DNA from 4 places in the Marinobacterium sp. YM272 genome. Region 3 is predicted to be linked to each of the others. Evidence: predicted binding sites of a transcription regulator. Region 3 holds the regulator's gene; each other region holds the start of a gene.

Region 1 (7,474 bases), 1.9 Mb from region 3:
AGGCCGGTAACTGCAGTCAATGATGTAAAGGAAACAGCAAGTGCAAGTTGAACGGACAGCTGAGCAGCCACGTGTGCTGGTTGTTGATGACGAGGCCGATATTCGTCAGCTGCTGGAGATTACTCTGGAGCGGATGGGGGCCGAGTGCCGTGCCGCTGCAACGCTACGGGAAGCGCGGGAGCTTCTAGCCGAGCAGCCGTTTGATCTCTGTCTGACCGATATGCGCCTGCCCGATGGCCGGGGTATGGAGCTTGTCGAACAGATCCAGAAAAAGCATCCGGCCCTGCCGGTGGCGATTATCACAGCCTATGGTGATATGGAACTGGCGGTAGAGGCGCTGCGCAAGGGGGCGTTCGATTGTGTCTCCAAGCCGCTGGAGATTGACCAGCTGAGGGCGCTGGTAAACCAGGCGCTGGTTAACGCCGCATCGCCGATCGGCAGTGATGATCTGGTGGGTGATTCAGCGCCTATGCTGGCGCTGAAGTCACGTATCGACAAGTTGGCCCGAACCCAGGCGCCAGTGTGTATCTTTGGTGAGTCAGGCACCGGCAAGGAGATTATTGCCCGCCAGATCCATGCCCGCAGTCATCGCGGCGCGGGACCTTTTGTGGCGGTCAACTGCGGCGCTATCCCCGAAGATCTGATCGAATCGGAGTTCTTTGGTCACCTGAAGGGGAGCTTTACCGGCGCTGCCGGTCAGCGTGAGGGTTTTTTCCAGGCGGCAGAGGGCGGCACCCTATTTCTCGATGAGATCGGTGACATGCCGATGTCGATGCAGGTCAAGCTATTGCGGGCCATCCAGGAGCGTAAAATTCGCCCAGTGGGGGCGGAACACGAGCAGGCGGTGGATGTACGTATTCTCAGTGCCAGTCATAAGCAGCTGCATGAAGAGGTCAGCCTAGGTAACTTCCGCCAGGACCTTTATTACCGCGTCAACGTTATTGAGCTTCAGGTCCCGCCGCTAAGGGAGCGGCGGCAGGATATCCCAGTGCTTGGAAACGCCCTGCTGCAGCGTATCGTCAACAGAAACCGCGAGGGTGGTATAAGCTGCTCGGCCCAGCTGACCGAAGAGGCCGTCGGCGCACTCTGTGGCTACGCCTTCCCCGGTAACGTTCGTGAACTGGAAAATATTCTGGAGCGAGCCCTGGCTCTCTGTGAGGATGGGCGAATTAGCGCTGAGGATCTGGCTCTGTTGGATAGGCCATCAACGGCGGGGCATTCGGTGCCGCTGTCGGAAAATGATGAATGCGAACAGCTGGTTGCAGTGCTGGAGCAGTTCCGCTGGAACCGCTCCGCGGCGGCGCGTCAGCTGGGCCTGACCCTGCGACAGCTGCGCTACAGAATTCAGAAGTACGGGCTGGATCAGGACGTGGATCAAGAGTTTAAACACTAGTTTGTCAAAATCTGACACTGGGGGTGACAGATTGTCAGCCTTTGCCTTAGCATCGCTAACACGCACAGGGTCCAAGGCCTCAGAAAACGGGAAAGTTTGATGTTGGCACTACTCTTGCTGTGAAACCTTTGAATGGCAAGCTGCCGTTTAATTACAGGAAGTTAAACTCGCTGGAGAGATAATGATGAAAAAACAATTTGCGAAACAGCAGGGCTTTACGCTGATCGAATTGATGATCGTTGTAGCGATCATCGGTATTCTGGCTGCGATCGCGCTGCCGGCTTATCAGGATTACACGATTCGTTCGAAGCTTTCCGAGGCGCCTTCTATTTTCGGGACGAATAAGATCGCTGTAGAGCAGTTCTTTTCCGAAGAGGGAGACTTGACTAACGTAGCAGCTGATGCTCAAGGTTATGAAGCGTCCCTCTTCGGTTCTCATGTAGACATGACGATTGTTGTAAGTGGCGCTGCTGTTTCTACGGCAGGTTTCGTCGCTACCGTCTTTGAGGCTGGCGGAGCCGCTGCTGATGAAGTCGACCCGTCAGGCGGCAACGACGTAATTACCTTTACAGCAACTGAAACTAATGCGGGCAACCTAGCGTGGACTATGGTTTGCGATCCCGCTACGATCGATCCTAACCGCTGCCCGCAGCGTGACTAAGAGAGATCGAAATAAAAATTGGAAATCGGGGTCAGAGTAACATTTCTGGCCTAGCCCCGAGTTCAGCAGAGAGGATCGCTTCGGCGGTCCTTTTTGTTGTGGAGCACGCCTACCTTTCTTTCTCTTGGAAATCGGGGTCAGAGTAAAATTTATCCCTCCTCCTTCTTTTTCTTCCTTCCCGCCTTCAACATTTTCTGACGAACACCAGTAAGTATCTCGATTTCATTACGGAAGCGGTCGTTGCCTAGCGCTAACCCTTGGTTGACCGACTGCTGAATCCGTTGCAGCTGCTCACTGGGCAGTGGGTTAACGAACAGCGCTTGATAATGTTGTTGCCGCTCTGTCCCGTTTTTCCCTAGGCTTAAATACAGCTCATGTGGTGTCCACAGTTCGGTATCGATTCCCTGAGCGTGTGCGTGGTAGCTGCTCCAATGGTAATCGGCAGGGGGTCCTACCATTCGGGCTCTGACGGGGTTCAGCTCGATGTATCGCTGGCAGGTCAGCAAATACTGCTCGGACTGAACGAGGCAGGATTTAAATCGGCCTTCCCATAAGGTGCCTGTGCGCTGATAGGCTCTGTTGAAGTAGCGCACATAGTGCCGCCCCAGGTGTTGCATCATGGCCGAGACAGCACCTGCCTTCAGGGGCGTAGCCAATAGATGAACGTGGTTGGTCATAAATACCCAGGCGCGAAATCGGGGTCAGAGTAACATTTATTCCTTTCTTTTCTTCCTGCCAGGTTTAAGTAGTTGCTGGCGTACTGCGGTAAGTCGCTCGATCTCATCACGAAAGCGGTCGTTGCCTAGTGGCCACGGTGGCATATCGATGCCCTTTGAAGAGCGCGAACTCATCCATGATCAGTCGTCGTAGCTGACTTAGATCCGGCGCCTGCACCTCGCGACTCAGGCGCTGATGATCAATCGCCTTCACCGTATGCCAATGCAGGCCAAGCAGCTCTGCCACTTGCTTAATCGGCAGCAACGACGCCAATACTTCCACTTGCCGAATCATAGCCTGTGTCAGTCCTCGGCGCCCCGGAAGCCAATGTATTTGTTCACGCCGAATACCACAGCCAACACAACGCACACGGCGCACGGGTACATCAAGCCAAACGCGGTAGTCGAACAGGTCGCGCTCACGCACGTGTCGTCTGCTGACATCGTGAACCAACAGCGTGGCCTGACCACAACCACTACAGACAGGAGGTTGTGAAGAGCGCGGTTGTAGTCGAAGGGAGAGTGTATTGGAGGTGGTGACTTCGTAGCTTTCAAGCTCGAAGCCTTCCCAGAAAAGGCTCAGCAGATTAGCATCCATGACGTCGGCAGCAGTTGAGTTGTAGGTCGAGTTTTGGCGAACACAACCTTAACCCTTCTTGCTGCCGCACTTCTCACTTTCCCGCTAATCTGCGAAGAACCTAAATTAAGCCCATCCAGCATTGTTTCTGCCGTTTCCTGACAGTACGAAACCGGGGGCAGAGTAACATTTATTCCTTTCTTTTCTTCCTGCCAGGTTTAAGTAGTTGCTGGCGTACTCCGGTAAGTCGCTCGATCTCATCACGAAAGCGGTCGTTGCCTAGGGCTAAACCCTGATTGAAAGACTGCAGTATCCGCTCATCGGGCAATGGTTTTTTGAACAGCTCTTTATAGTTCCGCTGCCGCTCCGTCATATTCTTCCCCAGATTCAGATATTGCTGATGAGGCGTCCACAACACAGAATCGATACCCTGTGCATGTGCCTGGTAGCTGCTCCAGTGATATTGGGAAGGGTGCTCCACCATTCGAGCTTTCACTGGATTCATTTCAATATATCGTTGGCAGGCCAACAGGTATTGCTCTGGTTGAATGAGCCAGGATTTGAAACGGCCTTCCCACAAGGTTCCTGTTCGTCGGTATCTGCTGTTGAAATAGCGAACATATCGCCTGCCAAGATGCTGCATCATTGACGATAGCGCTCTTTCTTTAAGGGAAATCGGGGTCAGAGTAATATTTCTGCCGCCCCTTATCCCCAAAATCGGGGTCAGAGTAACATTTCTGGCCTAGCCCGGGTTCTTCAGAGAGGATCGCTTCGGCGGTCCTTTTTGTTTCGAATTCGTGTTTCGCGAAATCGGGGTCAGCGAAATCGGGGTCAGAGTAAAATTTATCCCTCCTCCTTCTTTTTCTTCCTTCCCGCCTTCAATATTTTCTGACGAACACCAGTAAGTATCTCGATTTCATCACGGAAGCGGTCGTTGCCCAGCGCTAACCCTTGGTTGACCGACTGCTGAATCCGTTGCAGCTGCTCACTGGGCAGTGGGTTGCTGAAAAGTGCCTGGTAGTATTGTTGCCGCTCTGTGCTGTTTTTACCTAGGCTTAAATACAGCTCATGTGGTGTCCACAGTTCGGTATCGATTCCCTGAGCGTGTGCGTGGTAGCTGCTCCAGTGGTAATCGGCAGGGTGTCCTACCATTCGGGCTCTGACGGGGTTCAGCTCGATGTATCGCTGGCAGGTCAGCAAATACTGCTCGGACTGAACGAGGCAGGATTTAAATCGGCCTTCCCATAAGGTGCCTGTGCGCTGATAGGCTCTGTTGAAGTAGCGCACATAGTGCCGCCCCAGGTGTTGCATCATGGCCGAGACAGCACCTGCCTTCAGGGGCGTAGCCAATAAATGAACGTGGTTGGTCATAAATACCCAGGCGTGGATATGTACTTCGAAGCGTTGAGATGCGTCGGTTAGCCACTGTGCATAGGCTGCGTAATCCTCATCACCAACGAAACAGATCTGCCGATTATTGCCACGTTGAATAATATGCTGAGGGATGCCTGCTGGGCAGGCTCTTGGTCTTCTTGCCATAGCTCTTCCTTGAGTCCAGCTGGCCCCGATTCCTTTCAGGGCCTGGCGTTGAGGGTAACATAGCCAGAGGTGGTGAATGTGTCGTAGCCACGTGGAATGCAGTGGATGCCGTAGTATTTTTACTCTGACCCCAATTTAGGCTTTAGTCCGGTTGCCAGCCGGGGAGCATCCCGGCACACTCCCAAGCCAAGAATAATGCCAACCCGCGATGGAATTCCCCGTAATGAACAAACGCCTGATGGTCCTTATCCTGATTGCCCTGAGTATCGGGGTAACCTGGTACATAGAAACCGGTCGTAAAGAGGTGTCTGCGGAGGTGCGTGATAAGGTGGCGACCGAGGTGATGCAGACGCTGGACCTGCCGGCTCAGCCCGTTTGGTGGGACAAGGGGCGCCGGCTGGGGATTGGAGTGATTCCCGATGGTTCCAATCGTGATGCCGAGGCGCGTGATGCCTGTTCAATCATGCTGCAGAACGGTATCAGTCCCGCTCAGGTAGAGGTGTTCGATGTGCTGCAGATTCAGAATGACGACGAGTGGGTGCAGATAGGTGCCGCCAGCTGCCAGTAAATCTGACTAGAAAATCGCAGTGAGTCGTTTAAGGCCAGCACAGTAGCTGGCCTTTTTGTATCAAGAGAATTAAACCAGGCGCATCGACAGGTCGACCGCCCGGCAGTGTTTGGTCAGGGCGCCGATTGAGATGTAGTCCACGCCTGTTCTGGCAAACTCCACCAGGGTCTCGTCGGTGATGTTGCCGGAGGCTTCCAGCTTGGCGCGTCCCGCCGTGAAGGTCACGGCATCGATCATTTCATCGGGACTGAAGTTATCCAGCATGATGATATCGGCCCCGGCTTCCAGCGCTTCAGCGAGCTGCTCGCGGTTTTCCACTTCGACTTCCACCGGCTTGTCTGCGTGCATGCTGCGGGCTGTGCTCACTGCCGCAGCGATACCGCCACAGGCGAGAATATGGTTTTCCTTGATCAGGAATGCGTCGAACAAGCCGATGCGGTGGTTGTGGCAGCCACCGCAGCTGACGGCGTATTTCTGCGCCATACGCAGACCCGGGATGGTCTTGCGGGTATCCAGCAGTCTGACGCCGGTATCGGCGACGCGGTCGGCATAGCTGCGGCTCAGGGTTGCGGTGCCCGACAGGGTCTGCAGGAAGTTGAGCGCCGCGCGCTCGCCGGTCAGCAGGCTGCGTGATGCGCCTTCAAGCGTAAACAGGGTCTGGTCCGGTTCGACCAGGTCACCGTCTTTTACTTTCCACTCGATACTGACGTCAGGATCCACCTGCCGGAATACTTCATCCACCCATGCGGTACCGCAGATAACCGCTTTTTCCCGGCTGATAACACGCCCCTGGCTTTGATCAGACTCGGGAATCAGAGCGGCGGTGATGTCGCCACTGCCCACATCTTCAGCGAGTGCATGGCGGACGTTTTCTTCGATCACCGGTTTCAGGTCGGTCAGGTTCAGCATGGGGAGTTCCGTTGCGGGTGTTGTTCGGGGCCGATATTCTAGCGAAACCGCATCGAGGCGAGAACAGGTGCGGTGGTTATTTTAGCGCTGCCGGAGAAGGTACCCGGATCCATCATGACAACTCTATTTTCGATTAAGGCACATCGGCTGGAGGGGGCGACCCAGTGCCCCTCGGCCAACCAAAATGAGCGGCCTAATTGCGAGATCTCGCTGCTGGTTATCCACAATATCAGCCTGCCGCCGGGTCAGTTCGGCGGGCAGGGGATCCGCCAGCTGTTTACCAACTGCCTGGATCCGGATGAACACCCCTACTATCGCGATATTCACCAGTTGGAGGTATCGGCGCATCTGTTGATCGACCGTCATGGAAAGGTCACCCAGTTTGTGCCCTTCGACAAGCGGGCCTGGCATGCCGGGCGCTCCTGCTTTGACGGAAGGGAAGCGTGTAACGACTTCTCCATCGGTATCGAGTTGGAAGGAGCCGACGACACACCGTACACCGATGCGCAGTACCGCGTGCTGGCCCAGATCACGGCTACGCTGATGCAGGCCTATCCGCAGATAAACCTGGATCGGATCTGCGGTCACAGTGATATCGCTCCGGGGCGCAAGACGGACCCGGGTCCGGCGTTTGACTGGCGTCGCTACCGGACGTCACTGGTTGCTGGTAATCAAGAATGATTTTCAATTATTATTATCCCCTGGTTTTACAGGTTTTTAGGCCGTCCGTTGCGCATTTCGTCTCCTGCTAGCGAGGCTGATTGCGCCGGATTGAGAGCAGGATATCTATGCGCGAACTTCTTTCCGTTGAAAAACTTCAGTGTGCCTATGAGGGAAACCCGGTACTGCAGTCGGTCAGTTTTTCCATTCAAGAAGGCGAAATCGCCTGTCTGCTTGGCCCCAGCGGTTGCGGAAAGACCACGGTTCTTCGCGCTATCGCCGGCTTCATCGAACCCGAAGCGGGCGCCATCTTTATTAACGGCGAGGTGATCAGCGATGCCAGCCAGGTGGTGCCGCCGGAGAAGCGCGGCATGGGGATGGTGTTCCAGGATTATGCGCTCTTCCCACACCTGACCATCGCCGAGAATATCGCCTTTGGCCTCAAGGGCTG
Region 2 (7,474 bases), 710 kb from region 3:
GCCATGACACCGATGTAGTCCTGGTCGTCCATGATCCGGCCCAACCACTCTTCTGCGTGTTGCTGCTGGATCTCCGGCACCGGCAGACCGGCGACGCTGGCGCGCAGAATACCGTTCTCGTGCCAGTTGCGGGTCAGCGGATAGAACACCTTCTCGCCCTTGGCATTGCGGGCACCGACCAGTGAAACCTCATGACTGAACGGGATCATCGCCTCGGCGATACAGGTTTCAGCCCACTCGGCTTCAACCTCGCCACCGCGCTGCCAGCGCCACTGGCCACGACCGTCGTAACCGCCGCGACGACGCTTGACGACCGCACGTTCACCCAGACTTTCCAGCTTCTCGGTCAGACCGGCTTCGCTGTCCAGATCAACCCAGGGCGCAGTCGGCACCTGCAGCTGATCGAGCAGGCTCTTCTGGCGCTTGCGATCGATTACCGCATGCAGCGCTTGAGCGTTGCGGAAGTTAGGGTGATTCTTCAGCTGCAGACCGGTGACCGTGTCGGGCCAGTGTTCGACCTCAACGGTGATCACGTCATCCGCATGCAGGGCAACCTCGATATCCTGGTTGGGCTCAACCGGCATCACCTGCAACTGCATCGGCGCACCGGCCTGCTGCAGCATCTGACCCAGCTGACCGTTACCGGCCACGACAATTCTTGGCAACATCATTCAACCTGCAATCTATTAGTCACGGGGATCGGGATTATCGAGCACAGCCTGGGTCTGGGCCTGACGCCAGTTCCCGATTCGCTCGGCCAGTTCGCTATCCTCAACAGCCAGCATCTGGGCCGCCATCAGGCCCGCATTGAACGCGCCGGCACCGCCGATCGCCAGTGTACCCACCGGGATACCACGCGGCATCTGTACGATGGACAGCAGGCTGTCCTTACCGCTCAGCGCCTTGCTCTGAACCGGCACACCCAGTACCGGCAGCAGGGTTTTGGCAGCGATCATGCCCGGCAGGTGCGCCGCACCACCGGCACCGGCGATGATAACCTTAAAACCATTCTCGGCAGCATGCTCCGCGAAGTCGAACATCTTGTCCGGTGTACGGTGAGCCGAAACAACTTCTGTATGGTAAGCCACACCCAGAGTCTCGAGGATTCCGGCGGCCTCCTCCATTGTCGGCCAGTCCGAGCGCGATCCCATCACGATCGCAACTTTTGCACCCATCTGTGTCTCCTGTCACAACACTGTTCGGCAGTCGGGCCTTTGGCCTGCGCTGCGCTCGAAAAGAGACAAGCGTTCGGGTTTTCGGAAGACGCTTGCCATTGAAGGCGGGGGATTATAGCAAGCCCGAGCCTTAATAAGGAGGCTTGGTCTGATTTGTCACTGTTTTCGTCGCAATCAGGCCAAAGCGCTTACCGGGACTAGCCAAGCGCTGCCGTCCCCAGGGCATTGACCACGGGTAAGATAGCAATGCCCCCTCTCTTTCAGGGTACGGGATGCCTCCGGGGCGGGCCTCGGTTAGAATGGCCGCACATCCATTATTACAGGGACCTCTGGAATGCGTGTTTTTACCCCGACCCGTGGCCTTACCCTCGCTGTTGCCGCGCTGCTGCTGACCGGCTGCGAGTCGATGTCGTCCATGCCGTTCATCGGCCAGCAAGCCGCCGAGCCGGAACCGGCGGCTGTACAGAAGTCGCAAGCGAAAGCCGAGCCGATGAGCCGCAACGAGAAGATCTCCCTGGGTCTCAGTGAGGAGCTGGATTGGTTCCCGGACCTGGATGAGCCGCTGGAACAGCTGCAGTCCCAGTACAGCACAGAATCCTCACCGGCCGAGCGCAGCCGGACCCTGTCCAGCATCGCCTACCTGCATGACGCACGTCTGTTTGTGCTGTTTCAGGATATGCTCGACTTCCTGCCCAGGGATGCGCGCGTCAATGAACTGCAAGAGCAGAACACCTGGCTGGACCGCCGTAAATCGCTGATGACCCGCGCGTTCCTGAGCCGACAGGACGCAAACGAGGCACGCATCGCCGCAGGTCAGGCCTTTATCGATGCAACCCTGGCCCGGATCGACGAGATCGAGGCCAAACGTAAACTGGTTATCATCGAGTAAAGTGGAACCAGACCTTCGGCGCCTATAACCAGAAATGCGCCAGGATCCCAACCACAGCAAAGGAGGTCGGGATCGACAGCAGTATCAGGCCGGCGACCCTGTCCGTCGGCCCCTCATACCTCAGCGTCAGTACATAGCTGATAACCGCCACCGGCATCGCAGCCTGGACCATCAGCACCCTGGCCTCCAGCTCATCCATACCCAGCACCCAGACCACGGTCGCAGCAGCCGCGAGACCGACCAGGGGCCGGTAGACTGCCATCAACAGTAGCGGCGTCCACTCTGTTGAGCGCCCGAACTTCAGATCTGCCAGGGAACGTCCCAGCATCATCAACATGATCGGCAGCGTGATACCGCCCACCATATCCAGGGTTTTCATCACGAATCCCGGCGGCTGCAGATCCAGCCCCAGCAACAGAGCGGCCACCAACAGCGCCAGTGCAGGCGCATTGCGCAGCAACTGCCGCGGCGCAAAACTGCCGGACATCACCGATACGCCCAGCGTAAAGTGACTGATGGTCACCACCGACGACACCACCACCGCAATCGCCAGAGCCTGCTCACCAAACAGGGCAAAGACCACCGGAATCCCCAGGTTGCCGGTATTCGGATTAACCAGTACAGAGAGGTAGCGCCTGATCGGCTGACCGCACAGTCTGAGCACCACCAGGGTCACAACCGCCGAGAGCACCAGCGTCGACGCCATGGCAAGAATCAACAGCCCCATGCCGGAAAGATCCATCTGCATATTAAGCAACGAATGGATCAGCAGCGCCGGCAGTCCGATATTGGTGACCATCTGCCCCAGGGCAGGATTATCCAGCCAGGTGGTGGTGCGGCTGAGCAAGGCGCCCAGCAGGGCAATAAACAGAACAGGCAGGATCGGAACGAGGAACGCTTCTAACATCGGGGAGAGCAACCCTAACAATCGGATCGGCCGACAACGGCGCCAGCAGACAGGGGTAAAGAGTGAAACCACGCCCCCACTGGCAGTTAACCGGGTATGATCCTGCTCGCGGGCGTCAGCCGAAGTCAGCCCTGGAAGTGGAACTGTTCGGCCGCCCTATTATGCTCGATCCGCCACTAAAATTCAGTGGCTTAGACTCATAGGCTTAGACTCAGTCGTCCCAGCCCTCATCTTCCATCAGGTCGAAGCGGTCATCGCCGTTACTGCGTTTGCGCTTGAGGATATTGGCCAGCCAGAACTCCGGCGCGTCGCTTGCGAGCTGTGCCTGAAGCGAATCGACCAGCTCCTCCACATCCGGCCCACCCTTGACCTTGATCGGGTTGATTCCAAGGGTGACCAGCTGACGGGTGGCCGAGCCTCCTATCGAGCCACAGTAGACCACGTCAGCCCCTACCAGCCAGGCCATTTTCGGCTTCAGCTTGTCTTCATTGCCATCTTTCTTCTCATATCCGAAGTCACGGCTGGCGATCAGCTCGGCACTGTCTGCAGTAACCGCCCAGGTATAAAACGCCTGGGCAGAACCAAAGTGCTGATCCACCATATCCCCATCCTGGGAGGCAAAGGCCACGATCAAAGCCTGTTCGTTGTCGATCGCATCGGCAACACACTCAACGCTAACAGCAGTGTTCATACTTTTCTCCTCTCGGGTGAGTCTCCGGCAGGCGCCGGGTGCGGGTGCAGTCGGTACTGGCCATTAGATAACTGCAAGCCGCGCACCATCAGGACCAGCCACAGAGACGCGGAGAAAAAGCGATATTTTTCAACAAACTAGAGAAAGGAATGTACCAAGACGAGGCAAACGCGGGGAACAGCGCCCCGCGATTGTCGGTTTTATAACACTCGGATCAGCTTCGTTTAACAAACACTCAAGCGCTGCGGGCAACCTGTGAGTCCCCCAGGGACGGAGCATCACGCAACTGACGCCGTATTACCTTGCCAACGGGTGACTTCGGCAACTCTTTGACGAACTCCACATCCCGCGGCACCTTGTAGGCAGTAAGGTGTGATCGGCACCAGGCCCTGATCGCGGCCCGGTCCAGCGACGACGAGGTGCTGACCACAAACAGCTTTACGCGCTCGCCGCTGTCCGGGTCGGGTACGCCGATGGCTGCACACTCGACCACCTCAGGGTGTGCGGTAACCACATCCTCCACCTCGTTGGGAAAGACATTGAAACCGGAGACGATGATCACATCCTTGGCCCGATCCACAATGCGCAGGTAGCCATCACTCTGCTGGACCGCGATATCGCCGGTTTTCAGGAACCCCTCTTCGTTGATTGTCTCTCGGGTCTCCTCCTGGCGCTGCCAGTAGCCGGCCATCACCTGCGGGCCGCGCACACACAACATACCGGGCACTCCGTCGGGTACCTTTTGCCCGTCGTCATCAATTACCCTGACCTCGGTGTAGGGCAGTGGTATGCCTATGGTACCGGACTGGATCGCATGACGGGGGTTGATCGCCACCGCCGGAGACGCCTCGGTCAGGCCATAGGCCTCGACAACCGGGCACCCGGTCACTTTTTCCCAACGCTGTGCCGCATCCCGGGTCAGCGCCATGCCACCGGAGAGTGTCAGCTCAAGCTGATCGAACGCCTGGGACCTGAAGCCTTCGCGATTACACAGGGCGTTAAACAGGGTGTTGAGTCCGATAAACGCGGTCATCGGCCAATGAGCGATCTCCCGAACCAGCGAATCGATATCCCGCGGATTGGCAATCAACACACTGTGCCCTCCTGAGGCCATAATGATCTGGGATACGGTAAACGCGTAGATATGATAAAGCGGTAACGGCAGTACCACGGTTGACGCCCAACCCGAGCCCTCCCGGTTGATAAAGTCATAACCCTGCATCAGATTGGCCAGCAGATTGCCGTGCGTAAGCATCGCGCCCTTGGCCACCCCGGTCGTCCCACCGGTGTACTGCAACACAGCCAGGTCATGCAGCCCGGGCTTCACCGGCTCAGGTTTTTCGCCCATATGCTCGAGCAGAACATCTCTAAGCCCCAGCGACCCCGGCAGATAAAAATCCGGTTCCAGATGGCGAATATATTTTATCGTGGCATTAATGAGCGCGCGTTTTACAAAGCCGTGCAGATCACCCACCTGGGTCACGAACAGGTGCTTGATATCGGTCTTTTCGAGAATTCCTTCCGCCTTGTGCGCCATGCTTTTGTGGATGACCAGTGCACGTGCACCCGAGTCGACAAACTGGTGCTCCATCTCTTCGGCGGTGTACAGCGGGTTGGTATTGACCACCACCAGCCCTGCTCTCAACGCACCGAACAGTACCACCGGATACTGGATCAGATTAGGCAGCTGAATTGCGATACGGTCGCCCGGACGCAGGTCAGTGTGACGCTGCAAATAGACCGCAAAGGATGCGGACAGGCGTTCCAGCTCGGCATAGTTCAGGGTGCGTCCAAAACTGGTGAAGGCGGGCTTGTCCCCATAACGGGCACAGGTTCGTTCGAAAAAGTCGACGAGATTCGCATAGGCCGACCGGTTCAGGCCCGCCGACAGCGTTGCATAAGCGTTAGTACTGGCCATCATCTTACTCGCCCTCCGCTTGTTATTATTGCGGGCGACCCGAAAAAAAGGGGCTTGATTTAAGCTTAGTCCGATCCCCTTGGCTGTCACGCATGAAAAACAAAAACCGGAAATAAAGCCCGACGCCACCCCTTAGCTCAGAACAAAAAAGGGTGCCCCATGAGCACCCTTTGACGGTTCAACTTTTAACGGTTTATCTGCACTTGGGACCATTACCCTTGCAGGTACTTGAACCACCTCCAGAATCACCGCCACTGGAGGTGTTCGAAACCGTTACGTCATTACTGTAGGCCCAGGCCGATGCCCCCGCCGCATTGTAGGACTGGACCCGATACTGATAGATGCCATCGAGTCCCGTATCAGTAAAGCTGCTCGAGGTAACCTCACCAACAGTCGAATAGCCAGACCATTTGTTCTTCCGATTCTGTTGGCTGCGCTCAACCCTGAAACCGGTCTCATTGTCGCTCTCATCAAACCAGCTCAACGTTACGATACCAGCATCGGCAAAAGCGAATGCATTGGTCGGTGCCATTGGTGGCACGGGCTCCGGCTCTACAGTGCCGCCAGCAGCAAGCGTCAGCGCATTGCCTGCGCTGAGCAGCCCATCACCACAGAGATTGCAGGTACCGGGTATGGTTCGAGCACTGGCCTTAAGCACCGCTTCAACCTCGGCGGGTGTGATCGAGGGGTTCTTGATGTAGAGCAACGCCGCCACAGCAGCTGCATGTGGCGTCGCCATACTGGTTCCCTGGTAGTAGGCGTAGCTTTCGCCCGCCGGTGTCTTAGTACCTGCGTTTAAGGTCGACAGCACACCAGCGGTGTTATCACTACTCATATCACCGCCGGGGGCCGCCAGATCAACACTTTCGCCGTAATTGGAATAGTAGGCACGGTCGCCGGAAGGCCCGGTAGCCGCAACAGAGATGACATTGGCACAACTCGCGGGAGAGTAGTTCGCTGCATCCGCATTGGAGTTGCCTGCCGCAACAACAACGGTTGTGTTCGCTGCGACCGCATCGTTAATCGCCAGCTGGTACTCGGAATCGGGTGCGCAGGCACCGCCGCCGCCCAGGCTCATATTAATGACCTGTACCGGCTTATCGATGGTCGGCAGGCCCGGGATGTCATAACCCGCCGCCCAACGGATACCGTCAGCGATATCCGAGCCATAGCCACCACACTGACCCAGGCCTCGGACAGGCACGACCTGAATCAGGTTATAGCCCACTCCGGCAACGCCTTTACTATTGTTGGTCACGGCCGCGATAGTACCCGCCACATGGGTACCGTGCCAGCTGCTGTCGCTCGACCTTGAGCCGAGATAACAGTAGTTGCTGGGCGTCCAGTCGCCGGGATCGCTGGCATCGGTGTCACGACCATCACCATCGTTGGAGATATACGGGTCGTGAACCATATCCACCCCGTCCACCAGATTAGCCACCAAATCGGAGTGAGCGGTGTATCCGGTATCGATCACCGCGACACGTACCGGCGTATCTGCGGAGTCCAGCTGGGCCCAGGCGCCAGGCGCGTCCATCCCGGCACTGCCGTGATAGTGCCACTGAGAATCATAAACAGGGCTTCCGTCCGAGACCCATTTACCTTCAGAAGGCGGATCCTGCAGGGTATCGATGGCGAACATCATCTCGTCCGCCGCCGCGTACTGGACGCCAGAGGTTGCCATCAGTGCCTTGGCGTAACCTTTCACCTGCGGCAGGGATTCACGGGAAGGCAACTTATAAACTGTCGAGCCCAGCGAGGTTTCCCGCACGTAGATGAGGTCCTGCCCGATTATCCGAGAAAGCCCAGGGGCCTTGGGACGCCCATTTGCCCAGTTGTCATCAAAGCGAACAATAATCTGGTCGGTCAGGTTGTGGGGTTGACCCGCCAAAGC
Region 3 (7,474 bases):
TACCGGGGCAACGTGGAAATCGAACAGGGCTCGATGAAAATTCGCGGCGACCAGGTCGAGCTTTACCGCAGCGCGGACGGCGATGTAGACCGTATCGTATCTATTGGTCGACCGGCAGAATTTGAACAAAAACCCAACGCCGATGACCCCGTCACCCATGCCTACGGTTTGCGCATGGAGTACCGGGTAAACCGGCAGGAAATCACGATCACGCAGGAAGCCCGCGTCGAACAGGGAAAAGACACATTTTCCGGCCAGCGCATTGTCTACAACATGGACAAAGCGATAGTTAACGCCTTCAGCAGCGAAAGCGGCGACCAACGGGTCAAAATGGTGATTCAGCCCAAGCAGGCTGGAGACAACCCATGATGCAGCTTGAAGCCCTCCACCTGGCCAAGAGTTACAAAAGCCGCCAGGTCGTGCGTGATGTATCGCTGCAGATCAGCAGCGGCGAGGTCGTTGGCCTTTTGGGCCCCAATGGCGCCGGCAAGACTACCTGTTTTTATATGATCGTCGGTTTGATCAAGGCGGATCACGGCCAGATTCGCATCAACCAGGACGACATTACCCGGCTACCGATGCACGGCCGGGCCCGTTCCGGTATCGGCTACCTGCCGCAGGAAGCGTCCATATTTCGCAAGCTCAGCGTTAAAGACAACCTGCTTGCCATCCTGGAAACACGCAAAGACCTGAGCAAGGCGCAGCGTGAAGCCAAGCTGGAACAGCTGCTCGAAGAGTTTCATATCACCCATCTGACACACAGCATCGGCATGTCGCTGTCAGGCGGTGAACGCCGCCGCGTGGAAATCGCACGCGCCCTGGCAACCGAGCCCCACTTCATCCTGTTGGATGAGCCGTTTGCAGGCGTAGATCCGATCTCCGTCGGGGATATCAAGCAGACGGTAAGACACCTGCAGGACAGGGGCATCGGCGTGCTGATCACAGATCACAACGTACGTGAGACGCTCGATATCTGTCAGCGCGCCTATATTGTAAGTGACGGCGGGATCCTGGCGCAGGGCAACCCGGAACAGATCCTGGCAAACCAGCAGGTACGTCAGGCTTACCTTGGCGAGCAGTTCAGGCTCTAGCAGCCTGGGGCGCCACTAACACCGACCCAGTAATGGTTTATCGCGTAGTAGTATGAAGCAATCCTTACAGCTCAAAATCGGTCAGCAACTCACCATGACGCCACAGCTGCAGCAGGCGATCCGTCTGCTTCAGCTATCGACGCTGGATCTGCAGCAGGAGATCCAGCAGGCGCTGGAGAGCAACCCGCTGCTCGAGGTCAGCGAAGAGGATAACGAACTGCCGGGCAGCGACGACGGCAATGAGAGCGATAACACCCAGGAAAAACCTGAAGCCGCCGAAAGTGGCGAATCCGAGCGCGAAGAAAGCTACGAAGATACCCCGGAAGACAGCTGGAGCGAGGATATCCCGACCGAGCTGACCACTGACAGTTCCTGGGATGACACTTACCAGACGACCCCGGCCGCCTCCGCTCCCGCGCGCGATGATGACTGGGAACCGGGCGATAACGACACCCGCGACGAGACCCTGCAGGACCACCTGATCTGGCAGCTCAACCTGACACCGATGAGCGATAACGACCGTCTGGTGGCTGAAGCGATCATCGACGGTATCGAGCCGGATGGTTATCTCACCCTGTCAGTGGAAGAGCTGATCGAGCAGTTCACCCGCCAGTACCCGGAAGACTTCATCGAGACCGAGCAGGACGAGATCGAAGCAGTCCTGCACCGTGTCCAGCAGTTCGACCCGCCCGGCGTTGCAGCCCGCGACCTGAGCGAGTGCCTGGCGATCCAGCTGCGCCAGCTGGACCCCGACACCCCGTACCTGCAGGACGCACTCAGGCTGGTCAGCGAGCACCTGCAACTGCTCGGCAACCACGACTACAAAACCCTGCTGCGGCGTATGCGGGTGAAGGAAGAGCAACTGCAGGAGATCATCCGCCTGATCCAGTCGCTGAACCCGAAACCCGGCGCGATGATCAATCCGAGCCAGTCGGAATATGTCATCCCCGACGTGGTGGTCACCAAAATCAAGGGTGAGTGGGCGGTCAACCTCAACCCCGAGGCCGCGCCGAAACTGCGGATCAACGCCCAGTATGCTGACCTGATCCGACGCGCCGACAACAGCGCCGACAACAATTTCCTCAAGAACCATCTGCAGGAGGCGCGCTGGTTCCTTAAGAGCCTGCTGAGCCGCAACGACACCCTGCTGAAGGTGGCCACAGAGATCGTTGAACGCCAGTCCGATTTTCTTGAACAGGGCGAAGAGGCGATGAAACCGATGGTGCTGCATGACATCGCCGAAGCGGTGGGCATGCATGAATCGACCATCTCGCGCGTCACCACACAAAAGTACATGCACACGCCGCGCGGCATCTTTGAGCTGAAGTATTTCTTCTCCAGCCATGTCAGCACTTCGGACGGCGGCGCAGCCTCCTCCACCGCCATCCGCGCGCTGATCAAAAAGCTGGTGTCAGCGGAAAATCCGGGCAAACCGCTCAGCGATAACAAGATCGCTCAACTGCTGGACGAACAGGGAATCAACGTCGCCAGACGCACGATTGCAAAATATCGTGAAGCGATGGCAATTCCGCCTTCTAATGAGCGGAAGCGTCTGGTTTAATTGAAGTGGAAAGCACGATAAAAAAGCGTGCATTGTGACTAGGAGAAAACGTATGCAGATCAACATCACTGGCCATCATGTCGAACTGACCGATGCCCTTAACGACTATGTTCGTACCAAGTTTGACAAACTGGAGCGCCATTTCGATAACATCACCAACACCCAGGTGACTCTGAGCGTTGAGAAGCAGCGTCAACAGGCCGAAGCCGATCTTCACCTGGCCGGCGGCCAGATTTTCGCGACGCACGAACACGATGATATGTATGCAGCCATCGACGGACTGGTGGATAAACTTGATCGCCAGATCATCAAGCACAAGGAAAAGATGAAGGCGCACAAATAAACGAAAACCGGACGCTCCTGTCAGATAATGAACTTAACTGAACTGCTGAACGAATCGCGCACTCTCTGTCACGCCGATGTCGTCAGCAAAAAAAGAGCCCTCGAACTGGCCAGCGATACTCTCGCTGGCCAGTCTGGTAATCCCCCCTCGGAAGAGATCTTTGCCGGTCTGTTGAACCGGGAACGCCTTGGCAGTACCGGTATCGGTGATGGCGTTGCGATCCCCCATTGCCGGTTGCCCGCCTGCGAAAGCGCGGTGGCACTGGTGATGACACTGGCGACGCCGATAGACTTTGACGCTATCGACAACCAGCCCGTGGACCTGCTCTGCTTCCTGCTGGTGCCCGAAGACGGCGCAGAGGAGCATCTGCAGACACTGGCGGGACTGGCCGAGCTGTTCAGCCAGCGCGACGCCAGGGAAAAGCTGCGCGGCTGTGAGACCTCCGCCGAGCTTTACTCCACCTTCATAACGCAGATGGAGAAACTGGGGGCTTAATGAAGCTTGTCGTGATCAGCGGTCGCTCCGGCTCAGGCAAAAGCACAGCCTTGCAGGCGCTCGAAGACGTTGATTTCTACTGCATCGACAACCTGCCAGCCCGTCTTCTGCCTGACCTGATCGACCAGATGCTCGGCGACCCGGAACACCCGGGACGCCTGGCCGTCAGCATCGACGCCCGCAACCTGATCAGCAACCTGCACGCCTTCCCAGAGATTATCGGCGAACTGGCAAAACGGGATGATCTCAGCTGCGAAATACTCTACCTCGATGCCGCCGAGCCCACGCTGATCAAGCGATACAGCGCCACCCGGCGCAAACACCCGCTATCCACCAACCAGGCGGGTCTTCAGGAGGCGATAAGTTACGAGCGGGAGCTGCTAGAGCCGATCGCCAGCCTGGCCGATATTCGCGTCGACACCACCCGGCTGACCCTCTACGAGCTGCGCGACACCATCAAGCTGCGCATCGCCCAGAGAAGCGAGCAGAGCCTTTCGGTTCAGTTCGAATCCTTCGGTTTCAAACACGGCGTACCTCTGGATGTGGACTTCACCTTCGACGTGCGCATGTTGCCCAACCCGTACTGGATTCCGGAGCTGCGCCAGTTCACCGGGCGCGACCAGCCGGTTATCGAGTTCCTCGAAGAGTCGGCGGATGTCTATGCCATGGTCGACGATATTCGCGATTTCCTCGAGCGCTGGATCCCCTCCTTCCGGCAGAACAACCGCAGTTATATTACGATCGGTATCGGCTGTACCGGTGGCCAGCATCGTTCGGTCTACATCGCCGAGCACCTGGCTGGCCATTTCAGTGAACTTATGGATAATGTTCACGTCCGTCACCGCGAACTGACCTGATCGCCGCCCGTTACCAGGAACCCCGATGATCGAAAAACAGTTAAAAATCATTAACAAGCTCGGTCTGCACGCGCGGGCTGCTGCCAAGCTGATCAACACCACCGGGCACTTTTCCAGCGAGATCAAAATCGACAAAGACGGCCGGCAGGTGGACGGAAAAAGCATTATGGCCGTGATGATGCTCGCCGCTTCCAAGGGAACCGACCTGACTTTTCGGGTGGCCGGTGAAGATGAAGTGGAAGCGATGGCCGCCATTGAAACCCTGATCAACAACCGCTTCGACGAGCCCGAGTAGATCCACCTCCGCGCCGCTATACTTCTCCGTAAGCCTTCCACCCCACGAGCGCAGCGATCCACTCCGGCATGAGCATCCCAAACGAAAAGAAAAACACCCTCGAAGAACTGAGCAGCGCGTTGACCAGCGACGAGCTCAAGCGCATGCGCTTCATGCTCAACAAGGGATTGCGTCCGGTTGAAGCGGCCAAGCTGCTGGAAAAGACCCCGCCACGGGAAAGGCAGATCCTCTGGAACCTGATCAGCAAGGAAAACGAGGGTAAGGTTCTTCAGCACCTCGGTGACGATGTCCAGAGCGATATTCTCAGCCGCATGGATGCCAACGAACTGCTTACCGTCACCGAAGGTCTCGACTCCGACGATGTCGCCGACATGATGCAGCAGATGCCCGACCGGGTGATGAAAGAGCTGCTTCGCATCATGGACAAGCAGAACCGCAAGCGCGTCGAAAAACTGCTTTCCTACCCGGAGGATACCGCCGGCGGCCTGATGAACACCGATACGGTCACCATTCGTCCGGATATCACCGTCGAAACCGTACTGCGCTACCTGCGTCGTCACACCGAAGTGCCTCAATCCACCGACAGCCTGTTTGTGGTCAGCCGCAAGGACTCATTTATCGGCTCGCTGCCGCTGACCCGGCTGTTGACGTCCGACCCGCAGGTGATGGTTCGCGAAATCATGCTGACCGAGCTGGCGGGGATTCCCGCCGACCTGCCGGACCAGGAAGTTGCCCGCCTGTTCGAGGACGAGGACCTGGTATCTGCGCCGGTGATCGACGAAAACGGTAAACTGCTCGGCCGTATCACCATCGATGACGTGGTCGACGTCATCCGCGAGGATGCCGACCACTCGCTGATGAGCATGGCAGGCCTTGACGAGGACGAAGACACCTTCGCCCCGGTCATGCGTACCACCCGACGCCGGGCGGTCTGGCTGGGCATCAACCTGATCACCGCCTTTATCGCTTCGGCGGTGATCGGCCTGTTTGAGGACACCCTGGAACAGGTGGTCGCACTGGCGGTGCTGATGCCGATTGTCGCCTCCATGGGCGGCATCGCCGGCAGCCAGACCCTGACACTGGTGATCAGGGGACAAGCGCTGGGACATATAGAGCGCGGCAATATCGGCTGGCTGTTCAATCGCGAGCTGATTGCCGGCGCACTCAATGGTACCCTCTGGGCACTGGTGGTGGCCGGCGTGGCCATGGTCTGGTTTGGCGACACCACCGTCGGCCTGGTGATCGCACTGGCGATAGTGATCAACCTGCTTGCCGGGGCGATGGCCGGCACCCTGCTGCCGATGGCTCTCAAGTCGGCGGGTATAGACCCGGCCCTGGCCGGTAGCGTGCTGCTGACAACGATCACCGATGTGGTCGGTTTCTTTGCATTCCTGGGTCTGGCGACCCTGTTTTTTGGTTAGGTCAATGAGCGATTTCAAAGATAGCCAGGAATACCCTGGCGATGAAGAAGACTGGGGCCCCAGTCGCAGTCAGGTAAAACGGGACATGGAAGCTCTGCAGGAGCTGGGCCGGCAGATTACCGAGCTGAACCCGGAACAGCAGGCCCAGGTGCCGATGGGAGAACGCCTTGCCAGCGCGGTTGCCGAGATGCGCCGCATCAGCGCCAACGGCGCGAAGAAGCGCCAGCTGCAGTTTATCGGCAAGCTGATGCGCACCGAGGATGCCGACGCGATCCGTGAAGCGATTCAACGTTTCGACTCGGCAAGTGCGGCCCATAACCAGCACTTTCATGCCCTGGAAAAATGGCGCGACCAGCTGATCGACGGCGACAACGATGTGCTCCAGCGCTATATCGAAGAGCACCCCGCAGCGGATATCCAGCACCTGCGCCAACTGGTGCGCAACGCGAAGAAAGAGCGCCAGCAGAACAAACCGCCGGCCCAGGCACGCAAGCTGTTCCGCTACCTGCGTGAGATCAGCGAGGGTAACTGAGCTCTCAGCGGCTTATTCAGCAGCGGTCGCGACGGTGCTGCCACACCGGCATCTGCGACCGCAGTTTGTGTAGCGCCTTCAGGTCGATATCGGCCAGGGCCAGCCCCGCTCCCTGAACGTGTGACGCCATCACCTCGCCCCAGGGGTCCACAACCATAGAGTGCCCCCAGGTTTCCCGGGTACGCGAATGCCAGCCGCCCTGATCCGCTCCCAGGCAGTAGCACTGGGTTTCGATCGCCCGCGCCCGCAGCAGCACCTCCCAGTGAGCCTTTCCGGTCACGGCGGTAAAGGCCGAGGGCACCAGCAGCAGTTCCGCACCAAGCTCACGCAGGCGCTGATAATGCAGCGGGAAGCGCAGGTCGTAGCAGACACTCAGACCCAGCACACCCAGCGGCGAATCCACTACCAGCACCTCATCACCGGGCTCGAAACGATCCGATTCGCGGTAGCGCGACTGCGCATCCCCCACATCCACATCAAACAGGTGCCGCTTGTCGTAGCGGGCAACCACCTCGCCCTGGTCGTTGAACACCAGCATGCGACTGCGTACACGGCCATCGGGTACCCGGGAGCCATCGGGACGGTCCACCGCCGGCAGGCTGCCGGCAATAACCCAGAGACCCAGATGCCGGGCCTGTTCGGCGAGCCAGGATTCCAATACTCTGGACTCAAGCTCCGCCTCCGCCAGCGCCAGCACCGACACACTGTCGAAAAGGGCAAAATTTTCCGGCAACAGCGCCAGCCTGGCACCGGCATCCGCCGCCTGCTCCAGCAGCGCCTGCGCCTGCTTCAGATTGGCCTCCACGTCCACCGTGGAGACCATCTGTACCACTGCAACCCGACTCATCGGAATACCTCCTCCCGCTGCCTGGGTGGCGC
Region 4 (7,474 bases), 1.3 Mb from region 3:
AGCCGCCATGCCGTTACCGATGATCAGCAGATCGACCTGCTTTCTCATGACCTTATCCTTCCTTATCCGTCACTTAAGCCCGGGCCTGCTTTTTTTCCGCAGCCTCCTGGCTCGCGCCGGCAGCCTTCTGACTGCGGTGCTGACCGATATCCTCCACCTTGCGCTGCTTCTCATAAAGGAAGCTGAGCACTTCGTGGCGGTAATGGTTGTACTGGGGATCGTCCGCCAGCTGGATACGGTTACGGGGACGTTCCAGTTCGATATCCAGGATCTCGCCCACGGTAGCCGCGGGTCCGTTGGTCATCATGACGATGCGATCGGACAGCAGAACCGCTTCATCCACATCGTGGGTGATCATGATCACGGTGTTGTTCAGGTCCTTCTGGATCTCCATCAGCGAGTCCTGAAGGTGTGCACGGGTCAGTGCGTCCAGCGCGCCGAAGGGTTCGTCCATCAGCAGCACCTTGGGCTCCATGGCCAGCGCGCGGGCGATACCGACGCGCTGCTTCATGCCGCCGGAGATCTCATCCGGGCGCTTGTGCATGGCGTGGGTCATGTGGACAAGTTCCAGGTTATGCTCGATCCAGGCCTTCATCTCGGCCTTGGATTTCTTGCCCTTGAACACCTGCTTCACCGCCAGCTCCACGTTCTCGTAGGCGGTCAGCCAGGGCAGCAGCGAGTGGTTCTGGAACACTACGGCACGCTCAGGGCCCGGCTCGTTCACCTCTTTGCCATCCAGCACCACACCACCGGTGGTGGACTGGTACAGGCCGGCAACGATATTGAGCACAGTGGACTTACCGCAGCCGGAGTGGCCGATCAGCGAAACAAACTCACCCCGTGCGATCTTGAGGTTTACGTTATCCAACGCCTTGAAGGAGCCCTTCGGCGTCGGGAACTCGATGGAGACACCGGTCAGTTCGAGATGCTTAGACATGTTGAGCCCTCCTTAACGGGTAATTGCATTTTTGTCCCAGGACACACGGCGCTGCAGCAGCAACATGACCCTATCGAGCAGGAAGCCGATCAGGCCGATCACCAGCACCGCCACCATGATGCGGCCGAGGGAGTCGGAGCTGCCGTTCTGGAACTCGTCCCAGACGAACTTGCCCAGGCCCGGGTTCTGCGCCAGCATCTCCGCGGCGATCAGTACCATCCAGGCGATACCCAGCGACAGGCGCAGACCGGTAAAGATCATCGGCACCGACGACGGCAGCACGATCTTGATCACGTGGGTCATCCAGCTAAGGCGCAGCACCTTGCTGACGTTCTGCAGATCCTGGCTGACGGCGGATACACCAACGGCGGTATTGATCAGCGTGGGCCAGAGACAGCAGAGCGCGACGGTAAACAGGGAAGTCAGGAACGACTTGGCAAACATCGGGTCGTCGGTCACGTAAGCGGCACTGACCACCATGGTCACCAGCGGAAGCCAGGCCAGGGGCGATACCGGCTTGAACAGCTGGATAATCGGATTCAGCGCCGCATACAGCGATGCATTCAGGCCGATGCAGATCCCCAGTGGGATAGCGATGATCCCGGCGATGGCAAAGCCGGCCAACACGGTCACCAGGCTGGTACCGATCTGGTCAAAGAAGGTCGGCTTGCCGGTGTAGTCGCGAATCTTCGGCACATAATCCGGATCCTTGGCGACGCGATCGGCATTGCGCTGCTCCTGACGCTCATAGAACGCCGTCTCCCGCTCACGCTCACTGACATGCTCGGCATAGAGCGCCACCGACTGCTCGTAGACCTGCGTCGGTCCCGGAAACTGCCCCAGCGAGGTGTCGATCTGCTTGGCGCCGGCCTGCCAGATAAACAGGAACACGGCGAGGCCAAGCAGCGGCAGCCCCAGCGCCCCTAGCGCACGCTTGAACCAGCTGCCCAGGGTATCGTTGGATTTCACACCGGCGATGCTGGAAACTCCGGCCAATGCCATACGAATGCTAGTCATGGGTAAACTCTCCTCCCCCGGATATGCAGCCCCGGAGGGCTGCTCCGAAGCTTAGATTTGCTCTTCGCCCTTGAGGCCGATGCTGAACTTCTCGAGATACTCGTTGGGCTTGTGACCGTCATAAGTCACGCCATCGATAAACTGGGTCTGCGGCGCCTTGAAACCGTCTTCAGAGTCGAAATCCGGGAACTCAGACGCATCCATCTTGCCTTCGGCAATCAGCTCTTTCGCAGCGATGGCGTAGATATCCGGGCGGTACACCTGCTTGGCGATATCCATGTACCAGCTGTCCGGCTTGGGCTCGGCAATCTGGCCCCAGCGGCGCATCTGGGTCAGGTACCAGATCGCATCGGAGTAGTACGGGTAGGTGGCGTTGTGGCGGAAGAAGACGTTAAAGTCAGGCACGTCACGCACATCGCCCTTCTCATATTCGAAGGTGCCGGTCATGGAGTTGGCGATCACCTCCTCATCCGCGCCCACGTAGGTCGGGCGGGACAGAATCTCTACCGCTTCGGGGCGGTTGGCGTTGTTGTTTTCATCCAGCCACTTGGCGGCGCGGATCATCGCCTTGACCACGCGGATATGGGTGTTGGGGTACTTCTCGGCCCACTCTTTGGAGACACCGAACACTTTTTCCGGGTTGTCTTTCCAGATCTCGTAGTCGGTGATCACCGGCACACCGATCCCCTTGAACACCGCCTGCTGGTTCCAGGGCTCACCGACGCAGTAACCGTAGATGGTGCCGGCTTCCATGGTCGCCGGCATCTGCGGCGGCGGGGTAACGGAAAGCAGCGCATCCGCCTGAAGCTGGCCGCTGGTGTCGCCCTTGGCCGGTGCGTAGTAACCGGGGTGAATACCACCGGCCGCCAGCCAGTAGCGCAGCTCATAGTTGTGGGTGGAGACCGGGAACACCATGCCCATGTTGAACGGTTTACCCTCGGCCTTGTACTTATCCACAACCGGCTTGAGGTAATCCGCCTTGATCGGGTGCACCGGTTTGCCATCTTCACCGACCGGGATATTGGGCTTCATCTGTTCCCAGATATCGTTGGAAACGGTGATGCCGTTGCCGTTCAGATCCATGCTGAACGCGGTAATGATATCGGCCTTGGTACCAAAACCGATGGTCGCACCGAGCGGCTGACCGGCGAGCATATGAGCGCCATCCAGCTGGCCGTCGATGACGCGGTCCAGCAGCACCTTCCAGTTCGCCTGGGCTTCCAGGGTCACATAGAGCCCTTCATCCTCGAAGTACTGCTTCTCGTAGGCGATCGCCAGCGGCGCCATATCGGTGAGTTTGATGAAGCCGAATTTCAACTCCTCTTTCTCGGCATAGCCCACCTCGGCCAGAGCTGGAAGTGACAGGGAAGCAGAGGCCAGGCTGACAGAAGCAGCCAGAAGGACACGCTTGCACAGAGAACGACGGTTCAGGGTCTTTTTCATAACAACTCCTATCCAGAAACAAAAAAGGGCGCCGCTCCCACACCCCAGACCTCGGTCTGTGATACAGGAACGGCGCCCTTGCCGTATTCGCTAATTGTCAGGCTCTAAACGAGCATTCGGTGGCGGTGTCGTCGATCTGGAAGAAAAAGCCGACACGCCTCGATTTGCAAAAGCTAAAGCGAAGCTCGTGCCAATTCTTATTTATTCCTTTAAAAACAATCCGATAAATAAAAGCCAACCTCAAACATGCCTGTGTGGCTTCGCGAACCTGCACCGACATCAAGCAGTTTCTCCGTTTTTTTGATCAAAAATAGAGCAACTGTCCAGGAATGCTGACTACCCCGCTGCCCTCAGAACCAGCACAAATAACCACTCCCATCTTTATATGCCTAAAGCGTCAATTACCGGCCATGAATAGCATAAACCGTAATGAACGGTTCACCGGCCTGATTCCGCACCACTTGAGTGCATAACGCCTCCAAGCAATGCGTAAAAACCGAGAAAATCGGCGAACACCTCAGCTAGGCCTTTGAATTGTATACGCGCCCATTGATGGCACCAGACTTGCAGTTTCTTCGACAAGTAAGTGGTTAAACAATTTTCCGGAAAAGTCTTCGGACGTTTTCGATAGATGGCAAAGGCGCCTGAATCTCCCCCTGCTAAGGCAGGCTCGAGGTTCAGGCGCTTTTTTTTTGCGGGGCCTAAAGATGAGCAACAACACAACCTGTCCCTACTGCGGCGTTGGCTGCGGTGTCAGCGCCGAAATCAGAGATGAGCAGATCATCGCCGTCTCCGGTGACGAGACACACCCCGCCAACCAGGGGCGCCTCTGCGTCAAAGGCAGCGCGCTGCACGAAACCACCGGAGAGCACGACCGACTGATCCAGCCCCGGGTCGATGGCGTTGAAACCGGTTGGAACCAAGCGCTCGACAGCGTTGCCGCTCGTCTCAGTTCGGTTATCGAGCAGCATGGACCCGAGTCGGTTGCCATGTACCTCTCCGGCCAGCTGCTGACCGAGGACTACTACGTGGCCAACAAGCTGATGAAGGGGTTTATCGGCTCCAGCCATGTGGATACCAATTCACGCCTGTGCATGTCCTCCACCGTTGCCGGCTACAAGCGCGCCTTCGGTGGCGACCTGATGCCCTGCAGTTACGAGGATATCGATCACGCCGACCTGATGGTGCTGGTGGGCTCAAATGCGGCCTGGAACCACCCGATCCTGTTCCAGCGCATGGCCGCGACGAAGCAAGCCAACCCCGCGTTGCGCGTGGTCGTGATCGATCCGCGTCGCACCGCCACCTCGGAGCTGGCCGACCTGCAGCTGTCGCTGAAACCGGGCAGTGATGCGGTGATCTTCAATGCGATCCTGGTGCAGTTGGAAAAACGCGGCAAGGTCGACCAGGTCTATGTGGATAAGCATACCGAAGGCCTGGATGCAGCACTCGCAGCGGCGCGCCACAGCGCCCCTGACCTGGCCACAGCGGCCCGCCTGACCGATATACCGGAGGGGGATCTGGAAACCCTGGTGGAGTGGTTCTGCAACACCGAAAAGGTCCTGACCTTTTTCTCCCAGGGGATCAATCAGTCCAGCAGCGGCACCGACAAGGTCAACAGCATCATCAACTGCCACCTGGCAAGCGGCCGCATCGGCAAACCCGGTATGGGCCCCTTCTCGCTGACCGGTCAGCCCAACGCCATGGGTGGACGTGAAGTGGGCGGCCTGGCCAACCAGCTGGCCGCGCATATGGATTTTTCCAACGACGAGAACATCGATCGCGTGCAGCGCTTCTGGCAGGCACCGACTATTGCCCGTCAGGAGGGATTGAAAGCAGTGGACCTGTTCTCGGCTATCGAGCGTGGCGAGATCAAGGCGGTCTGGATCATGGCCACCAACCCGGTGGTCAGCCTGCCCCAGGCCAGCCGGGTGCGTAAAGCGCTGGAGCAATGCGAGTTGGTGATTGTTTCCGAATGCATGGCACAGACCGACACCGTGGAGCTGGCCCATATCGCCCTGCCCGCCACCACCTGGGGCGAGAAAGATGGCACCGTCACCAACTCTGAGCGGCGCATCTCGCGCCAGCGCGGGCTCATTTCGGCACCGGGCGAGGCAAAAAACGACTGGTGGATTATCTGTGAGGTCGCCAAACGACTGGGCTTTACCGAACCATTCAGTTATTCCGGCCCGGCAGCCATTTTTCGCGAACACGCCGCGCTCTCCGGGTTTGAAAACGACGGCAAGCGGGGCTTCGATATCAGCGGGCTCTCACAGATCAGCAACACTGAATACGATGAACTTACCCCCATACAGTGGCCGGTAAACGCTTGCGCCCCGAAAGGAACAACGCGCCTGTTTGCCAACGGTCAGTTTTTCACCCCCAATGGCAAAGCGCGCCTGCTGCCGATAGAACCTCGTCTGCCTGAACAGCAGCCCAGCGAAACCTGTCCACTGGTGGTTAACACCGGTCGGCTCCGGGACCAGTGGCACACCATGACCCGTACCGGCCGCGCTGCCCGTCTGCTGCAGCACCGAAGCGAGCCGTTTATCGAGCTTCATCCCAGCGATGCAAAGCGTTTCAAGATCGCCAGTGGCGATATCGCCGTCCTTGAGAGCAAGCAGGGCAGCTACGTCGCCAGAGCACAGCTAAGCGAGTCACAGCGCCCCGGTGAACTCTTTATCCCTATGCACTGGAACGAGCAGTTCAGCGGCAATGCGATCAGCGGCAATCTGATCGATGCGGTGGTGGACCCGGTATCGGGCCAGCCCGAATCCAAACAGGGTGTGGCGAGCATCCACCGACTCGAGACTCGATGGCAGGCACGGCTGTTGAGCCGCGCTGCGAGCGCCCCCCGCGCGCAATACTGGAGCCGGGCGCCACTGCAGTACTGCACCAGCTTCCGCCTGGCCGACACTGACGCTGTCACCGACTGGGCCGCCTGGTGTGACGAACAGCTTGGCTCAACACCCGATTTGCTACTGGAAGATAAGGCTGAAGGCCGTTTCCGCGCCTGTGGATTCGCCGGAGATCGTCTCGACTGGGTGCTACTGGTCGAGCGCGACAACAATCTGCCTGACCTGGATTGGCTCGACACACAGTTCGCCTTGGGTTCGCTCAACCAGGATACACGACGCCAGCTTCTGGCGGCACGCGCACCGGGCGCTCAACCCTGCGGCGCCGTGATCTGCAGCTGCTTCCAGGTACGCGAACCGGCGATTCTTGAGGCGATCAACGCCGGCAGCGACTCGGCCGAAAAGCTGAGCGAACAACTCAAATGCGGAACCAACTGTGGTTCCTGCCTCCCCGAACTTAAGTCGCTGATCGCTAACAGCGTCAAGGAAGCCGAACATGTTTCTGAGTAACCGCTTCAACCCACTGGCGCAGACTTTCAACCGCATCATCGATCTGGGCCGGCGCAAAACAAACACACCGATAAACACCGCCTTCAAGGCCGGTCGCAAATCAACAGGCAAGCCTGGCGAGGTGCACCTGATCGGCTGCGGCCCCGGTGCGGCAGACCTGCTGACGGTGCGAGCCGACCGGCTGATCCGCGCAGCCCAGGTGGTGATCTACGATCGCCTGGTCGGCGAAGATATCCTCGACCTGATCCCCGCCGATGCCGAACGCTATTACGTGGGCAAGGCACCCGGTGATCATAGCGTTCCCCAGGCGGAAATCGGCACGATGATGGTGGAGCAGGCCAGCCGCGGTAAAACCGTGCTGCGCCTGAAGGGCGGAGATCCGGCGGTTTTCGCCCGCATGGCGGAAGAGATCGAGGCACTTAACAGCGCCGGCATTCCCTGGCAGATTGTCCCCGGCATCACCGCCGCATCGGGCTGCGCCGCCGCGGCAGGTATCCCGCTGACCGATAGGGGCAGTGCCCACCAGGTACGTTTCGTCACCGCTACCCATCATGCCGATCATCTCAGCCACGACTGGGCAGCACTGGCACGCAGGGATCAAACCCTGGTGTTCTACATGGGTCTGGAGGCTCTGCCCACCATTACCACGGAGCTGCAGAAACAGGGCTTACCCGGCGACTGGCCTATTCTGCTGATCGAGAACGGCACCCGAGCA

Evidence for each region. Region 3 encodes sigma-54, which starts transcription at its own class of promoters, with help from an activator protein. Its sites were predicted from a motif close to TGGCACNNNNNTTGCTNT; they were not measured.
Region 1: ACQUQP_RS17345 (pilin) is a predicted target of sigma-54. The motif match lies at 1,497-1,514, and genes of this name have one in related genera.
Region 2: ACQUQP_RS09260 (NifB/NifX family molybdenum-iron cluster-binding protein) is a predicted target of sigma-54. The motif match lies at 3,802-3,819, and genes of this name have one in related genera.
Region 4: ACQUQP_RS00095 (nitrate reductase) is a predicted target of sigma-54. The motif match lies at 3,951-3,968, and genes of this name have one in related genera.

Annotation. Positions count from the first base shown of each region.
Region 1 covers NZ_CP194171.1:3,890,169-3,897,642, reverse strand. Annotated here, with positions in the region: gene ACQUQP_RS17355 (two-component system sensor histidine kinase NtrB) at 1-51, shown strand, start outside; gene ACQUQP_RS17350 (sigma-54-dependent transcriptional regulator) at 41-1,393, shown strand; gene ACQUQP_RS17345 (pilin) at 1,578-2,054, shown strand; gene ACQUQP_RS17340 (transposase) at 2,204-2,731, opposite strand; gene ACQUQP_RS17335 (helix-turn-helix domain-containing protein) at 2,838-3,368, opposite strand; gene ACQUQP_RS17330 (transposase) at 3,538-3,993, opposite strand; gene ACQUQP_RS17325 (transposase) at 4,191-4,886, opposite strand; gene ACQUQP_RS17320 (hypothetical protein) at 5,110-5,454, shown strand; gene nadC (carboxylating nicotinate-nucleotide diphosphorylase) at 5,524-6,363, opposite strand; gene ampD (1,6-anhydro-N-acetylmuramyl-L-alanine amidase AmpD) at 6,478-7,044, shown strand; gene ACQUQP_RS17305 (ABC transporter ATP-binding protein) at 7,152-7,474, shown strand, end outside.
Region 2 covers NZ_CP194171.1:2,066,668-2,074,141, reverse strand. Annotated here, with positions in the region: gene purK (5-(carboxyamino)imidazole ribonucleotide synthase) at 1-671, opposite strand, end outside; gene purE (5-(carboxyamino)imidazole ribonucleotide mutase) at 687-1,175, opposite strand; gene ACQUQP_RS09270 (hypothetical protein) at 1,510-2,064, shown strand; gene ACQUQP_RS09265 (AEC family transporter) at 2,087-2,971, opposite strand; gene ACQUQP_RS09260 (NifB/NifX family molybdenum-iron cluster-binding protein) at 3,183-3,662, opposite strand; gene ACQUQP_RS09255 (AMP-binding protein) at 3,898-5,583, opposite strand; gene ACQUQP_RS09250 (S8 family serine peptidase) at 5,774-7,474, opposite strand, start outside.
Region 3 covers NZ_CP194171.1:1,361,460-1,368,933, reverse strand. Annotated here, with positions in the region: gene lptA (lipopolysaccharide transport periplasmic protein LptA) at 1-369, shown strand, start outside; gene lptB (LPS export ABC transporter ATP-binding protein) at 366-1,091, shown strand; gene ACQUQP_RS06320 (RNA polymerase factor sigma-54) at 1,144-2,652, shown strand; gene hpf (ribosome hibernation promoting factor) at 2,705-2,995, shown strand; gene ACQUQP_RS06310 (PTS sugar transporter subunit IIA) at 3,023-3,490, shown strand; gene rapZ (RNase adapter RapZ) at 3,490-4,347, shown strand; gene ACQUQP_RS06300 (HPr family phosphocarrier protein) at 4,373-4,642, shown strand; gene mgtE (magnesium transporter) at 4,711-6,063, shown strand; gene yjgA (ribosome biogenesis factor YjgA) at 6,068-6,595, shown strand; gene ACQUQP_RS06285 (carbon-nitrogen hydrolase family protein) at 6,612-7,442, opposite strand; gene ACQUQP_RS06280 (YhdP family protein) at 7,439-7,474, opposite strand, start outside.
Region 4 covers NZ_CP194171.1:18,190-25,663, forward strand. Annotated here, with positions in the region: gene ACQUQP_RS00075 (NAD(P)/FAD-dependent oxidoreductase) at 1-48, opposite strand, end outside; gene ACQUQP_RS00080 (ABC transporter ATP-binding protein) at 74-937, opposite strand; gene ACQUQP_RS00085 (ABC transporter permease) at 950-1,954, opposite strand; gene ACQUQP_RS00090 (CmpA/NrtA family ABC transporter substrate-binding protein) at 2,006-3,397, opposite strand; gene ACQUQP_RS00095 (nitrate reductase) at 4,105-6,759, shown strand; gene cobA (uroporphyrinogen-III C-methyltransferase) at 6,746-7,474, shown strand, end outside.